DNA from 3 places in the Cupriavidus ulmosensis genome. Region 1 is predicted to be linked to each of the others. Evidence: predicted binding sites of a transcription regulator. Region 1 holds the regulator's gene; each other region holds the start of a gene.
What was found. The regulator sigma-54, encoded in region 1, starts transcription at its own class of promoters, with help from an activator protein. The targets are predictions, from matches to a motif close to TGGCANGNAANCTGCTTT.

Region 2: the regulator sigma-54 is predicted to act here: its motif matches at 3,732-3,749, upstream of ACWTPI_RS29320 (phenol hydroxylase subunit).
Region 3: the regulator sigma-54 is predicted to act here: its motif matches at 2,248-2,265, upstream of ACWTPI_RS20700 (ATP-NAD kinase family protein).

What each region holds. Positions count from the first base shown of each region.
Region 1 is NZ_CDRMWP010000001.1:492,941-498,282, reverse strand. It holds gene lptC (LPS export ABC transporter periplasmic protein LptC) at 1-428, shown strand, start outside; gene lptA (lipopolysaccharide transport periplasmic protein LptA) at 521-1,165, shown strand; gene lptB (LPS export ABC transporter ATP-binding protein) at 1,200-1,988, shown strand; gene ACWTPI_RS02250 (RNA polymerase factor sigma-54) at 2,122-3,597, shown strand; gene hpf (ribosome hibernation-promoting factor, HPF/YfiA family) at 3,647-3,997, shown strand; gene ptsN (PTS IIA-like nitrogen regulatory protein PtsN) at 4,416-4,871, shown strand; gene hprK (HPr(Ser) kinase/phosphatase) at 4,950-5,342, shown strand, end outside.
Region 2 is NZ_CDRMWP010000002.1:2,169,180-2,174,521, forward strand. It holds gene ACWTPI_RS29295 (NADH:ubiquinone reductase (Na(+)-transporting) subunit F) at 1-143, opposite strand, end outside; gene ACWTPI_RS29300 (phenol hydroxylase subunit P4) at 171-530, opposite strand; gene ACWTPI_RS29305 (aromatic/alkene/methane monooxygenase hydroxylase/oxygenase subunit alpha) at 571-2,085, opposite strand; gene ACWTPI_RS29310 (MmoB/DmpM family protein) at 2,129-2,428, opposite strand; gene ACWTPI_RS29315 (aromatic/alkene monooxygenase hydroxylase subunit beta) at 2,439-3,431, opposite strand; gene ACWTPI_RS29320 (phenol hydroxylase subunit) at 3,494-3,697, opposite strand; gene poxR (phenol degradation transcriptional regulator PoxR) at 4,113-5,342, opposite strand, start outside.
Region 3 is NZ_CDRMWP010000002.1:166,840-172,181, forward strand. It holds gene ACWTPI_RS20695 (sigma-54-dependent Fis family transcriptional regulator) at 12-2,099, shown strand; gene ACWTPI_RS20700 (ATP-NAD kinase family protein) at 2,302-3,414, shown strand; gene ACWTPI_RS20705 (thiamine pyrophosphate-dependent dehydrogenase E1 component subunit alpha) at 3,426-4,421, shown strand; gene ACWTPI_RS20710 (alpha-ketoacid dehydrogenase subunit beta) at 4,471-5,342, shown strand, end outside.

The DNA.
Region 1 (5,342 bases):
CCAAGATGCGCTTCACCGGCGACAAGATGATCCACTTCGCCGACGACCAGACCTACGAAGTGACCAGGCCGGCCATGCGCGCCTACGAGATCGGCCGCCCGCCGGTCACGGGCCATGCCGACCGCGGCACCATGAACGCCGAGGGCTCGGTGGTGGACCTGTTCGGCAACGCCCTGATCGTGCGCGCGCAGGGGCCCGACCCGTCCAAGGACCCACCCATGACGGCCGCCTCCGAGTATTTCCAGGTGCTGGTCAACGACGACATCGTCAAGACCGACAAGGCCGTCAAGCTCACGCGCGGGCCTTCCGTGATGACCGCCAACGGGCTCGTCTTCAACAACGTCACCCGCGAAGTACAATTGCTGGGTAACGTACACGGCACCATCATCACGGTCCCGCCGCCGGCCAGCCCCGCGGCCAGGCCGTGAGCAGGGCCTGACGTGGCCCCACCCGGAAACCGCCAGAGAAACGAAGCCGCCCGCGGGCCACAGCCGTCCGCGCCAACCGCCACCACGCCAATATGAATCCATTCCTGACGACATCGTCCTGTCGCCGCCGCGGCACGGCTGCCCTGATGACGGCCGCGGCCCTCCTCGGCCTGGCGCTGGTCGCGCCGGCCCGCGCCGAGAAGGCCGACCGCGACAAGCCGCTAGTGCTGGAGGCCGACAACGCCAGCTACGACGACGTCAAGCAGGTGTACGTACTGACCGGCAACGTGGTGCTGACCAAGGGCACGATGGTGCTGAAGTCGGACGCGGCGGAAGTGCGCACCGACCCCGAGGGCTACCAGTACGCGGTGGCCACCTCCAAGGGCGGCAAGCAGGCCTACATCCGCCAGAAGCGCGACAACGTCGATGAATACATCGACGGCTGGGGCGACCGCATCGAGTCCGACGGCAAGCAGGACCTGTCCAAGCTGATCGGCCACGCCCGCATGGCGCGCCTGGCCGGCGCCAAGCTGATCGACGAGATCCGCGGCGCGGTGATCACCTACGACAGCCGCAACGAGTTCTACACGGCCACCGGCGGCACCGACAACGCCACCGCGGGCAGCCCGTCAGGGCGCGTGCGCGCGGTGCTGTCGCCGCGCCAGGAGCAGCCCGCCAGCGGCGCCGCCGCCAGCGCGCTGCCGCTCAAGCCCGCGCCGGCCCCCGCCGCCCCCTGACCCCGCCGCAGCCGACCCACGGATTCACGCCTTCATGACCGCTACCTTGACCGAACCGTCGTCCGCGACCAACGTCCTGACCGAAAGCAGCACGCTCGTCGTGCGCCACCTGAAGAAGCGCTACGGCTCGCGCACGGTGGTCAAGGACGTGTCGCTCGACGTGAAGAGCGGCGAGGTGGTGGGCCTGCTCGGCCCCAACGGCGCGGGCAAGACCACCTCGTTCTACATGATCGTCGGGCTGGTGGCGCTGGACGAGGGCGACATCGTGCTCGACGACAAGCACATCAGCGGCCTGGCCATCCACGAGCGCGCCCGCATGGGCCTGTCCTACCTGCCGCAGGAAGCGTCGGTGTTCCGCAAGCTCAACGTGCAGGAGAACATCCGCGCCGTGCTGGAATTGCAGGTCCACGACGGCAAGCCGCTGGCCAAGGCCGAGATCGAGCGGCGCCTGGACACCCTGCTCGACGACCTGCAGATCGCCCACCTGCGCGACAACCCGGCGCTGTCGCTGTCGGGCGGCGAGCGCCGCCGCGTGGAAATCGCGCGCGCGCTGGCCTCCGCGCCGCGCTTCATCCTGCTCGACGAGCCGTTCGCCGGCGTGGACCCGATCGCGGTGGGCGAGATCCAGCGCATCGTCAGCTTCCTCAAGGCGCGCAACATCGGCGTGCTGATCACCGACCACAACGTGCGCGAGACCCTGGGCATCTGCGACCACGCCTACATCATCAGCGAAGGCACGGTGCTGGCGTCCGGACAGCCGGAAGACATCATCGCCAATGAGTCGGTGCGCAAGGTCTACCTGGGCGAGAACTTCCGCATGTAGCCGCGGGAGGGGCACGCGGGGACACCCGCGAGGCGGCGTTCATGCCGCCTTTCGCCCCGCAAACGATCACGGCGACGCCAGCGATAGCAATTTCCGTTCCACCAGTACGGAAGTTGGGCATAAAATAGCTCGCATGAAACCGTCGCTACAGCTCCGCCTCTCGCAACATCTCGCGCTCACGCCGCAACTCCAGCAGTCGATCCGCCTGCTGCAACTGTCCACGCTCGAACTGCAGCAGGAAGTGGAACAGGCCCTGACCGAGAATCCGCTGCTCGAACGCGAGAACGACTGGATCGAAAGCCCGCTGCGCGTGGCCGCCGACGGCTCGGTCAACCTGCAGAGCGCGCCCGCGCCGGCCCCCGCCGACGGCCAGGGCACCAGCGAGAACCGCGCCGACGGCGCCGCCGACAGCGAGGACAGCTACAGCGACAGCGGCGAGGACTACGGCAACGACTGGAGCCTGGACGACTTCGCCCGCCGCCCGCAAGGCGACGAGGACGAAAAGACCCCGATGCAGTTGCGCGACGCGGAGCCCACGCTGCGCGAGCACCTGATGGAGCAGCTCGCCCCGCTGAAGATCTCCATGCGCGACAAGGGCCTGGCCATCTTCCTGATCGAGTCGCTCGACGACGACGGCTACCTGAGCGCCTCGCTCGAGGAAATCTGCACGGAACTGCCCGAGGAGCTCGAATTCGAGCTCGACGAGGTGCACGCCATCCTCACGCTGCTGCAGAGCTTCGACCCCGCCGGCGTGGGCGCGCGCAACGCCGCCGAATGCCTGGCGCTGCAGCTGCGCCGGCTCAAGCATCCGCAGCGCGAGCTGGCCCTGACCATCGTCACCAGCCATCTCGAACTGCTCGCGGTGCGCGACTACACGCGCCTGAAGAAGGCGCTGCAGGTCGACGAGGCCGACCTCAAGGCCGCGCACGAGCTGATCCGCTCGCTCGCGCCCTACCCCGGCCATGCCTACAGCCGCCCCGAGGCCGACTTCGTCGTGCCCGACGTGTTCGTGCGGAAAATGAGCGGCGGCTGGATCGCGCAGCTCAACCCGGATGTGATGCCGCGGCTACGCATCAACGACATGTACGCGCAGATCCTGCGCGGCGCAAAAGGCGACTCCGGCGCGGCCGGGCTGCAGCAGAAGCTGCAGGAAGCGCGCTGGCTCATCAAGAATATCCAGCAGCGCTTCGACACCATATTGCGCGTCGCACAAGCGATTGTCGAACGTCAAAAGAACTTCTTCACCCACGGGGAAATTGCGATGCGCCCCTTGGTTTTGCGGGAGATTGCCGATACACTGGGTTTACACGAGTCCACCATCTCTCGGGTGACAACCAATAAATACATGGCAACGCCGATGGGGACTTTCGAGCTGAAGTACTTCTTCGGCAGTCACGTATCCACGGAAACCGGCGGCGCGGCCTCATCAACGGCAATCAGGGCGTTGATCAAGCAACTCATAGGAGCCGAAGACCCCAGGAACCCCCTGTCGGACAGCAGGATCGCCGAACTGCTCGGCGAGCAAGGCTTCGTGGTGGCCCGGCGAACCGTGGCCAAATACCGTGAAGCGCTGAAAATCCCTGCCGTCAATCTCCGCAAGACTTTGTAGCCGAGCCGCACCGCCTGCCTGGTGTGGCTCTTTCAGAAGGAGAAACGCTATGAACTTCAAGATCAGTGGACACCACTTGGACATCACGCCCCCGCTGCGTGAGTACGTGGAAACGAAACTGGAGCGTATCGTCAGGCATTTCGATCAAGTCATTGGCGTAAGCGTGCTGCTCTCTGTCGACAATACAAAAGAAAAGGACCGGCGGCAGTATGCGGAAATCAATCTACATCTCAAGGGCAAGGACATCTTTGTCGAGGCGCATCACGAAGACCTGTATGCCGCCATCGACGCACTGGTCGACAAGCTCGACCGGCAGGTGATTCGCCACAAGGATCGCGTGCAGAGCCACGACCGCGACGCGGTCAAGTACCAGATGGCCGCATCGCAGATGCAGCAATGACCGTGCCTGGCGGCCCGCCAAGGGGGCCGCCGGTGTCAGTCCCTTGAACCAGAACAAGCCGCGCCCGTTGCGCGGCTTTTTTGCGCCGTCCGCTTTCGTGTCCACCCTCGCGCCGGCGGCCGTTGCGCAATGCCACAAGGGGATTCCGCAACGCCCCGCCGCCGGTGTATGCTGCGCAATACATGAACGGTGGTTCAGCGATTCCGGGCATGCGCGCGGCACCGCTTCCGCGCACGGGCTATTGCGATGCACAAGGCGGGGGCGGGCCTGCTCTATAATGGCCAGACGCCCGACACCGGCATGGGACAACCGGTGCAATGCGGGTATGAGCCGGCACCAGCCTTTTCATCCCCTTTTTGCCTGGCGCGCCCCCCTGCCGGCCCCGGGCCTGCTTACTAGAAAAACCTGCGCATTCCACATGAATCGTTTGGCTAAATTGCTGCCACCCGGCAACATCAACCTCGACGTCAGCGTCACCAGCAAGAAGCGGGTGTTCGAACAGGCCGGGCTCCTCTTCGAGAACAACCACGGCGTAGCGCGCGCCACCGTGACCGACAACCTGTTTGCCCGCGAATCGCTGGGCTCGACCGGCCTCGGCGCCGGCGTGGCCATTCCGCACGGCCGCATCAAGGGCCTGAAGCAGCCGCTGGCCGGCTTCATGCGCCTGGCCGAGCCGATCCCGTTCGAGTCGCCGGACGGCAAGCCGGTATCGCTGCTGATCTTCCTGCTGGTGCCCGAGCAGGCCACCCAGCAACACCTGGAAATCCTCTCCGAGATCGCCCAGCTGCTGTCCGACCGCGAGATGCGCGAAGGACTCGCCACCCTGCCCACTTCCGATGCCGTGCACCAGTTGCTGACGCAATGGCATCCCTGATCCGCCTGGGCAGCCGCCACCCGGCACGCCGGGCGACGGCCCGCCCGGCCTGAAAGCCCGTCCCCCGAAAGTAGCCGCATGGAACTCACTGGCGTCACCTCGCAGTCGATCTTCGACGACAACGCAGCCGACATCAAACTCTCCTGGGTTGCTGGGCTGGAAGGCGCGGACCGCGCCTTCGACGTCGAGTTCGCGCGCGAAGCCACCTCCGCCGCCGACCTCGTCGGCCACCTGAACCTGATCCACCCGAACCGGATCCAGGTGCTCGGCAAGCCGGAGATCACCTACTACCAGCGCCTCGACGACGAGATGCGCAAGCGCCAGATGGGCGAGCTGATCCTGCTCGAGCCGCCGTTCCTGGTGATCGCCGACGGCATGGAGCCGCCGCCCGACCTGGAACTGCGCTGCACGCGCTCGTCCACGCCGCTGTTCACCACGCCGGTGTCCTCGGCCGCGGTGATCGACCACCTG
Region 2 (5,342 bases), on a different contig from region 1:
ACCTGCACCTTGCAGGTGGCGCACAGGCCGTGGCAGCACGCATGCGGCAGCCACACGCCGCCGCGCAGGCAGGCGTCGAGCACGGTCTGCCCGGGCGCGATGGGGATGGTCTGGCCGATCGGCTCGATGGTCAGTGCATACATGTCGGTTCTCCTCGCGGCCCGCGCCGCTCAACTGCCGCTGCCGCCGATGCCGTCCAGCCCCGGCGTGCGGAAGCGGATCACGTCCTTGTGGCCGAGGCCGTTCTCTTCCAGCGTGCGGTCCAGGTCCGGCTCCCACGGCACGCCGCCGCGCAGCCACTCCACGCGGCGCCAGTCGATGCGGGCGAAGTCGGGGTGGTAGCCGTAGATGCCCGGCAGCACGTTCTCCACCACGTCGCGCAGGCGCGTGGCGGGCGGGAACGGCAGGCAGTGCGGCGCGCAGAACAGCAGGTGGCGGTCCCAGCCGACATAGAGCAGCCGGTTGCCGTGGAAGGCGGCGGCGCGGTCGGCGGGCTCGAATTCATAGGGGCCGATGGATACGACGGGCATGGTGGTCTCCTCGCTGTGTTCGTTCTTGCCGGCGGCGCGCTCAGGCGGCCGCGCCCGGCACGCCCTTCCAGGCGTTCCAGTTCCGCTGGTCCTGCGAGCCCTCGAAGTCGAGGTTGTCCGCGCCGGCGTCGAGGCGGTACCACTTGAGCACGTCCTCGAGCGCGGCGCCGCCGCAGTTGCCCTGGTAGATCTGGTGCACCGGCAGCCAGGCCTGCGCATATTTCTCCGGCTCGCCGTCGAAGATGTCCTTGCAGCCGTCCGAGCAGAAGTGGAACTTCATGCCGTGGTAGCTGCTCTCGCGGTAGCAGGTCTGGGTGGGGTCGTCCGGCTCGGAGAACACCATCGGGATCTGGCAGGTCTGGCACAGCATCGGCAGCGTGCCGTTGTAGAAGCGCTCGCCGGCCTGCTGGCGCGCGTGCCAGTGGTCCAGGCGCGGCTTGTAGTAGCGCTCGAAGGTGTCGGGGTACTTTTGCGCCAGCCATGCCATCTCGTCGGGCTTGGGGATCCAGGTGTGAAAACCGGCGGCGGCGGCGTAGTTGTAGAAGGTGCCCCACGCTTCGTGCGTGATGCGGTCCTTGGTGCGGGTGGCGGCCTCGTGGTGCTTCGGCATGCGCAGGCCGTAGCGCTCCAGATCGCGGAACAGCGCGCCGCCGGCCTGCTCGAAGTACATCTCCCAGGCCTCGGCCCACGACATCACGCGGCGCGGCAGCATGTAGTCCATCATCATGCCGACCAGCGTGAGCAGGCGGAAGCCGCGCCAGAACCATTTGTCCAGCCACTTCTGCAGGATGGGGATGTTGCCGGGGTCCTGCTGGCACAGGAACTTCACCACTTCCAGGCCCAGCGTCATGTGGCGCGACTCGTCCGACTGCGCCGAGAAGCCGAACGTCACCGTGGCCATGTCGCCGTTGTAGGCCGCGCCCGACATGAAGGGCATGAACAGCAGGTTGGTCAGCACGTACTCGAACGAGAACGAGATCGCGGTGATGAACTCGAACGGCCCCGCGCTCATGGCGTCCTCGAAATACGACTTGGGCACCGACAGGTACCAGACCCGGTCGTGCATGTGGCGCCATTCGCCGAAACCGTGGAAATACTTGTTGTAGACCGACATCGTGTGCAGTTGCGTCTGCGCGTGGCGCAGCTCGTCGACGGACTGCATCTGCGCCGCCACGCGCGCGCCGGCGCCGCGGAAATGGCGCCCGAGATGGGCGTAGCCGCGGTGCGCGGCGTACTCCAGCGGCGTCACGCCGGTCAGGAACAGGCGCAGCGCGTTCAGGTAGCGCGGGTCGGAGACGTTGAGGTGGCCGTTGTTCTGCACGAAGGAGTCGATGATCGCGTACAGCTTGCGCTCCTTCTCCGACTGGTATTTCCAGTAGGCGTCCATCGTCATGCGGAACGGGTCCTCCCACTGGTCCCAGTCGTGGATCTTGATGCCCTCGTACTTGTCGTAGGGAAAGACCTTGTCCATCGGCTCGTAGGTGGTCTCCCAGCCGAGGTCGCGCGTCATCGTCGCGTATTTCTCGCGCAGGTTGAGCTTCTTGCGTGCGTCCATGATGTCTCCGTTATGCTTGCCCGCCGCCGGCGCGGCGGTGAATTCAGTCGTTCCAGCGCAGCGTGAAGGCGTCGTCGTCCTCGTCGATGTTGCCGCACAGCGAGATCAGGTTGAGGTGGATCTCCTGCAGGTCCCAGTCGCGGCCGAGCTTGTCCGAGACCAGCGCGCGCACGATGGTGAGGTGCCCCGGCGCGTCGATCTTCACCATCGCGGGAAAGCGCGACACCACGGCGTGCGGGTTGGCCTCGGTGATGGCGTCGATGATGGGGCGGGTGTCGTCGTTGCTCTGCAGCGCTATGTAGACGTTGGAGACGTTGGAGACGTTGGCGGTATTGGCGGTCATGGCGCGCTCCTCAGTCCAGGCCGAGCTTGCGCAGGCGCACGTCGAACTGCTCCAGGCACAGCGCCACGGCCTGCTCGCCGCCGGCGCCCAGCAGCGTGTCCGCCACCGGCACCAGCGCGGCGCCGGCCTGCGCGCGCGCGCCGCGCGCCCAGCCCGCCAGCAACGCGCGGTTGGCCTCCGACTCGGCCGCCGCGGTCTGCACCACGGCGTCGACCCAGCGCGCGTGTTCCTCGCGCCAGTCGTTCATGAACTCGGTCAGCACCGCCAGCCCGGTGCCGCAGGCGCGCGCGATGGCGGCGTCGGCGTGCTGGTACACCAGCGGATAGAGCAGGCCGTCGAGCACCAGGTTCTGGGTGACGAAGGTCTCGAACCAGTCCTCGATCACGAAGCTGTGCTCGACCATGCGGCGCAGCGGCTGCCACGCCGGGCTGTCCAGCCAGGCCGCCCTGGCGCGCTCCAGCGCCGCGCCGGTATTGCCGTCGAGCAGCATGCCGATGCGCGACAGGTACTGCGCGATGCCGAGCCGGTCCATCGCGCAATAGGTGCAGGCCTGCGTGATGGCGGTGCCCCAGCCGTAGTCGGCGCAATAGAAATTGTTCATGTTGGCGCCCCACTCCACGTGGCGCAGCGGCAGCAGGCCGTCGGCCAGGCGCTCCCGCCATTCGGCCGGCAGCGCCTGCAGCAGGCCGCGCTTTTCCACGAAGGCGAAGCTTTTCTCGGTGGCGTCCTGCTGGCGGCCGCGCGCGCCGACGTAGGCGCCGTAGTAGTACTGGCGCGGGTCCTTGAGCGCGTACCAGTCCGCCATGACGATGGCGGTGCGGCTCTTGTCGTAGAGCGCGTGGCCCGGGTCCCAGGTGGGGCGGTAGTGGAAGTTGACCTCCGACTGCACGTCGTAGGTGGCCTCCTGGTAGCGCGACGCGGGCTTGTCGCCGAAGCGGCGCGCCACGTGGCCGTAGGTCTGGCGCAGCGGCTCGATCTGCCGGGTCTTGATGTCGACTTGCATGGCTGGGTCTCCTGGGTCCTGCTGTTCTCGATGTTCCTGGTGTTCCGGTTTCGGGCGGGCGCTCAGGCGTCCGGTTCGGGCGGGAGGAAGCGCACGCGGTTGACGCTGCAGAACGCCTCGAACATCGGCTCGGGCATGATCAGCTCGACGTTGAGCCCGGGGTCCGCCACGCAGAAGGCGAACTGCACGAAGCCCGCCGGCGTGCGGCCGTCCACGCGCACGTAGCGCGGCACGGCTTCGAACAGGGGGACCGACTGGTTGATCATGGCGCGCTCCTCGGGTTGGCTGGCACGCAGCTCCATTGCGAAGAGCGTGCCAGCCGGCGCGAAGCACGGCGGCGCAAGGGCCGGCGGCCCGGAGCGCGGCGTTGCCCGCGCGTTTACCCGCACGGGAGCGGCGGCGGCGCGTCGATGAATTGATCAAGCCCGCGGCCGGGCTTGATCAAATGGTGAAAAGCCGCGTGGGGCGGGCGTTTGCGGGCGGCGCGCGCGGGCTGTGCGCTGCAACAGGCGGCGCCGCGCGGGACAGCGCGAACGATGGCGCGAACGGGGAGGAACGCAGCATGCGCCGCAGCAAGCCGCGCCGGGCGGCCGCGCGGCGCGCCGCGGGGGATGGATCAAATGGTGAAAGCGCGGCCGGGCACGTGGCAAGGCACGCGCCGGCCACGCGGACCGGCCCGCCTCAGTTGCCGCGGCCGCCGCGGTTCTTCCAGCGGTAGGCCAGTTGCGGCCGGGTGATGCCGAGCAGGCGCGCGGCCTGGCTCAGGTTGCCGTCGGCGCGCGCCATCGCGGCCTCCATCAGCACGGTCTCCACGTCGCCCAGCGCGAGCTGCTGCTCGGCCATGTGGTCGAGCAGGCCGTGCACCGCCGCTTCGCGCAGGGCCGGCAGCGTGCCGCCGGCGCCCAGGCGCGGCGCGGTGTCCATGCCGGCCTGCGCGCCCGCGGGCAGGAACAGGTGGTCGGCGGAGATCAGGCCGCCGTTGCCGGCCAGGATCACGCCGCGCTCGATCACGTTCTCCAGCTCGCGCACGTTGCCGGGCCAGTCGTGGCGGCGCAGCTCGGCCAGCGCGCGGTCGGTGATGCCGACGATCTTCTTGCCGTGGCGCGCGCCGCAGCGGGCCACGAAGCGCTCCGCCAGCAGGCGGATGTCGTCGAGCCGCTCGCGCAGCGGCGGGATGGTGACGGGATAGACGTTGAGGCGGTAGTACAGGTCCTTGCGGAAGGTGCCGGCCTTGACCGCCTCGGCCAGGTCCACGTTGGTGGCGGCCACCAGCCGCACGTCCACGCGGCGCGGCGCGGCGCCGCCCACGCGCTCCACCTCGCCTTCCTGCAGCACGCGCAGCAGCTTGGACTGCGCCGGCAGCGACAGCTCGCCCAGCTCGTCGAGGAACAAGGTGCCGCCGTGCGCGCGCTCGAAGCGGCCCGGGCGCGACTGGTGCGCGCCGGTGAAGGCGCCCTTGTCCACGCCGAACAGCTCGGACTCGACCAGCTCGTCGGGGATCGCCGCGCAGTTGACCGCCACGAAGGGCTTGTCGGCGCGCGCGCTCACGCTGTGCAGCGCCTGCGCGAAGCGCTCCTTGCCGACCCCGGTCTCGCCCAGCAGCAGCACCGTCACGTTGCTGGCCGCGGCGCGCTGCAGCAGGCCCCAGGCGGCGCGGAACCCGGGCGAGCAGCCCACCAGGTCGGCGGGCTTGCCGTCGCCGCGCTGGAGCGCGCGCAGGTGCTCGACCTCGCTCTGCAGCTCCAGGATGGTCTCGATCACCGGGTCGGGCTGGTACAGCGCCAGCACCGCGGCGCCGTCCTCCCACGCTTCCAGCGGCTTGCCGACGATGCGGCAGTGCGCATGGCCGCAGGCCACGCACTCCACCTCGCGGTAGAGGATGGTGCGGCCCATCAGCGCCGAGGTGTAGCC
Region 3 (5,342 bases), on a different contig from region 1:
AGGAGACGACGATGGACCTGCGGCAACGCGAGCACATCGACACGGTAGTCCAGCTCACCACGCACGCCGGCGCGCCGTTGCCGTGCCTGCCGCGCGCGCCCGAGACCATCATCCAGAATTCCTGGCGGCGCTGCGTGCACCAGTACGGGCTCGACCCCGCGCGCATGCAGCAGGCCCGCATCCTGCCGCAGACGCGGCTGCGCGAGCACCAGCAGCGCATCGACGATTTCACCCGCATCGCCCGCCACGGCCTGCAGACGCTCTACGGCCAGGTGGCCGGCATGGGCTATGTGGTGCTGCTCACCGACGCGCAGGGCGTGACCGTGGACTACCTCGGCGACGCCAATGCCGACGCGCGCCTGCGCCGCGCCGGCCTGTACCTGGGCGCGCAGTGGAGCGAAGCCGGCGCCGGCACCTGCGCGGTGGGCACCGCGCTGGCCACCGGGCAGGCGCTGACGGTGCACCAGGCCGACCATTTCGACGCCACCCACATCCCGCTGACCTGCACCGCCGCGCCGCTGTTCGACTCGCACGGCAGCCTCTGCGCCATCCTCGACATCTCCGCGCTGACCTCGCCGCAGGCCAAGGACAGCCAGGGGCTGGCGCTGCAGATGGTGCGCATCTACGCCAGCCACATCGAGAACGCCAGCTTCCTGCGCAGCCACCGCGAGGACTGGATCCTCAAGCTCGACGCGGCGCCGGAATTCGTCGACGTGAACCCGGAATACCTGCTCGCGCTCGACGCCGCCGGCCGCGTGAGCGGCCACAACCGGCGCGCGCAGCAGATGCTGGAGGCCGAGCTTGGCGCGGGCGGCGGCGTATCGAGCGTATCGACCGTATCGACCGTATCGACCGTATCGGGCGCGCCGGTGCTGGGCATGGCCTTCGAGGCGCTGTTCGACGCCCGCCTGGACGAGCTCGGCCGCTTCGTCCATTCGCGCCCGAGCGAGCAGCGCGCGCTGGCGCTGTCGCGCAGCGGCAGGCGGCTCTACCTGAGCGTGATGCCGCCGGCGCCGCGCTGGCAGCCGGCCGTGGTGGCGCGCGGCGCGCCGCTGCAGGCGCCGCTGGCCGCCCTGTGCGGCGGCGATGCCGCGCTGCAGCAGCAATTGCAGCGCGCCGCCCGGCTGGTGGATTCGCCGATCAACCTGCTGATCAACGGCGAGACCGGCAGCGGCAAGGAATACCTCGCCAAGGCGCTGCACCAGGCCAGCGCGCGCCGCGGCGGGCCGTTCGTGGCGGTCAACTGCGCGGCGATTCCCGAGACGCTGATCGAGAGCGAACTGTTCGGCCACCTGCCCAACAGCTTCTCCGGCGCCGGCCCGCGCGCCAAGCGCGGCCTGATCCAGGAAGCGGACGGCGGCACGCTGTTCCTCGACGAGATCGGCGACATGCCGCGCGAGCTGCAATCGCGCCTGCTGCGCGTGCTGGCCGAAGGCGAGGTGCTGGCCATCGGCGCCGCGCGGCCGGTGCCGGTCAACGTGCGCGTGATTTCCGCCACGCACCATCCGCTGGATCAACTGGTGAGCAGCGGGCGCTTCCGCGAAGACCTGTATTACCGTCTCAACGGCGCGCGCCTCGTGCTGCCGCCGCTGCGCGAGCGCACCGACCTGGACTGGCTGATCGGCAAGATGCTCGGCGCGGGCGGCGGCGCCGTCAGTGCCACCGTCAGCCTGTCGCCGGCGGCGCGCGCGCGCCTGCATGCGCATGCGTGGCCCGGCAACCTGCGCGAACTGCGCAACGCGCTCGAATACGCGCGCGCGGTCTGCACCGGCGGCCATGTCGAAGTGGAAGACCTGCCCGAAGGCATCGGCGCCGCACCGCGGCAACCGGGTTTGCTGGCGCCCGCGCTGCCGCCTGCCGGCGCGGCGGCGCCAGCGGTCCAGCCGGCGCCGGTCGCCGGCCCCGGTCCGCACTCTGATCCGCACTTCGATCCGCACCAGCTTCCGCCCGAAGGCATGCTGCTGATGCAGTACCTGCGCGCGGCGGGCTGGAACCTCAGCGCGGTGGCGCGCCAGATCGGCGTGAGCCGCATGACGCTGTACCGCCGCATGGCGCGCTATGGCATCGCCTCGCCCAACCAGCGCGACGCGCCGCACTGACCGCGCGACAGGTGTCGCGCGGCTTGACACCTGATGCTGTGACACCTGTCACAGCGCGGCCCCGGCTGTCTCGCCGGCAGCCGTTTTTTCTGCGGGTAATCCCGCAATTTTTCCGCGCTTTTGCTGCCTCGCCCGCGTGTGCGCCGGGTGGCACGCCCATTGCGATATGCCTGCCACAAGATAAAACGGCAGGAGACCAGGCATGGGTGAGCAGACGCTGGCCGCGCGGCCGCTGGTGGGCATCATCGCCAATCCGATCTCGGCGCGCGACATCCGCCGCGTGATCGCCAACGCCAATACGCTGCAGCTGGCCGACCGCGTCAACATCGTGCTGCGCCTGCTGGCCGCGCTCGCCGCCTGCGGCGTGGGCCGCGTGCTGATGATGCCGGACCGCGAAGGCATGCGCGTGCTGTTGGCGCGCCACCTGACGCGCCGCCAGGGGCCGGACGCCGCGCTGCCCGAAGTGGCCTACCTCGACATGCCCGTCACCGCGCGCGTGGACGACACCTTCCAGGCCGCGCGCATGATGCGCGAGGCGGGCGTGGCCGCCATCATCGTGCTCGGCGGCGACGGCACCCATCGCGCGGTGGTGCGCGAATGCGGCCGCGTGCCGATTGCCGGCATCTCCACCGGCACCAACAACGCCTATCCCGAAATGCGCGAGGCCACCATCACCGGCCTCGCCACCGGCCTGTTCGCCAGCGGGCGCATTCCCGCCGCGCAGGCGCTGGCCGCCAACAAGCGGCTCGACGTCCGCATCGCCGGCGAACACGAAGTGCGCCACGACATCGCCCTGGTGGACGCCGTGATCTCGCACGAGCATTTCATCGGCGCGCGCGCGTTGTGGAAGACCGAGACGCTCGGCGCCGTGTACCTCGCCTTCGCCGATCCGCAGGCCATCGGCCTGTCCGCCATCGGCGGGCTGCTCGAGCCGGTCGGGCGCCACGAGCCCGGCGGCCTCGCCATCGAGCTTGCCGCCGCCGGCGAGGGCCGCTTCGACCTGCGCGCGCCGATCGCGCCCGGGCTGCTCAGCGCCGTGCCCATCGCCGGCTGGGAGCGCCTCGCCGACGGCGTGCCGCACCGCGTGCGCCAGCGCAGCGGCATCGTCGCGCTGGACGGCGAGCGCGAGCTGGTGTTCGGCGCGCGCGACGAAGTCACCGTGACGCTGCGCGAGCGCGCCTTCCTCAGCCTCGACGTGGCCGCCTGCATGCGCTACGCCGCCGCCGCCGGGCTGATGCGCTGCGGGCGCGCGCCGCCGCCCGCTTCCTGCCCGCCAACGCTTGCCGATAGCCTTACCGCTGCCACAAAACCATGAAGGAGACAGCCATGACCACCCCAGCCAGCCAGCACACCTTGCCGCTCGGCAAGGAAGACCTGCTCGCCGTGTACCGCCGCATGCGCACCATCCGCGATTTCGAGGAGCGCCTGCACGTGGACTTCGGCCGCGGCGACATTCCCGGCTTCGTCCACCTCTACGCCGGCGAGGAAGCCGCCGGCGTCGGCATCCTGCATCACCTCGGCGACGGCGACCGCATTGCCAGCACGCACCGCGGCCACGGCCACTGCATCGCCAAGGGCGTGGATCCGGCGGCGATGATGAAGGAGATCTACGGCCGCAAGGGCGGCTCGTGCAACGGCAAGGGCGGCTCCATGCATATCGCCGACCTGTCCAAGGGCATGATGGGCGCCAACGGCATTCTCGGCGCGGGCGCGCCGCTGATCTGCGGCGCCGCGCTGGCCGCCAAGTTCCGCGGCAAGGGCGAGGTCGGCATCACGTTCGCCGGCGACGGCGCCTCCAACCAGGGCACCTTCCTCGAAAGCCTGAATCTGGCCGCCGTGTGGAACCTGCCGGTGATCTTCGTGATCGAGAACAACGGCTACGCCGAGTCCACCGCGCGCGAGTACGGCACCGCCGTGGACAGCTACGTCGACCGCGCCGCCGGCTTCGGCATTCCCGGCGTGACCGTGGACGGCACCGACTTCTTCGCCGTGCACGAGGCCGCCGGCGAAGTCATCAAACGTGCCCGCGAAGGCGGTGGCCCCGCGCTGCTCGAATGCAAGATGGTGCGCTTCTACGGCCATTTCGAGGGCGACGCGCAGACCTACCGCGCTAGCGGCGAGCTCGACGACATCCGCGCCAACAAGGACTGCCTGAAGAAATTCGCCGCCACCGTGACGCAGGCCGGCGTGATCGCCCCCGAAGAACTGAAGGCCATCGACGAGCAGGTCGCCGCGCTGATCGAGGACGCCGTGCAGCAGGCCAAGGCTGCGCCGTTCCCCACCGCCGCCGACCTGCTCACCGACGTCTACGTCAGCTACTGAGCGCATCGCAGACCGGACCGCACGAACAGCACAGACAGGAGACCACACCATGTCCCGCAAACTCAGCATGAAGCTGGCGATCAACGAAGCGATCGACCAGGAAATGACCCGTGACCCGAGCGTGATCATGCTCGGCGAGGATATCGTCGGCGGCGCCGGCGCGGACGGCGAGAAGGACGCCTGGGGCGGCGTGCTCGGCGTCACCAAGGGCCTCTACGCCAAGCACGGCGACCGCCTGCTCGACACGCCGCTGTCCGAGTCCGCCTACGTCGGCGCGGCCATCGGCGCGGCGGCCTGCGGCATGCGCCCCATCGCCGAGCTGATGTTCATCGACTTCATGGGCGTGTGCTTCGACCAGATCTTCAACCAGGCCGCCAAGTTCCGCTACATGTTCGGCGGCAAGGCCGAGACGCCGGTGGTGATCCGCGCGATGGTCGGCGCGGGCTTTCGCGCGGCGGCCCAGCACAGCCAGATGCTCACGCCGCTGTTCACGCACATCCCGGGGCTCAAGGTGGTGTGCCCGTCCACGCCCTACGACACCAAGGGCCTGCTGATCCAGGCCATCCGCGACAACGACCCCGTCATCTTCTGCGAGCACAAGAACCTGTACGGCTTCGAAGGCGAGGTGCCGGAGAACTCGTACGCGATTCCGTTCGGCGAGGCCAATATCGTGCGCGACGGCAAGGATGTTTCGATCGTCACCTATGGCCTGATGGTGCACCGCGCGCTGGAAGCCGCCGCCACGCTGGCCAAGGAAGGCATCGAGGCCGAGGTGGTGGACCTGCGCAGCCTGTCGCCGCTGGACATCGACACCGTGCTGGAGACCGTGGAAAACACCGGCCGCCTGGTGGTGGTGGACGAAGCCAGCCCGCGCTGCAACATCGCCACCGACATTGCCGCGCAGGTCGCGCAGCGGGCTTT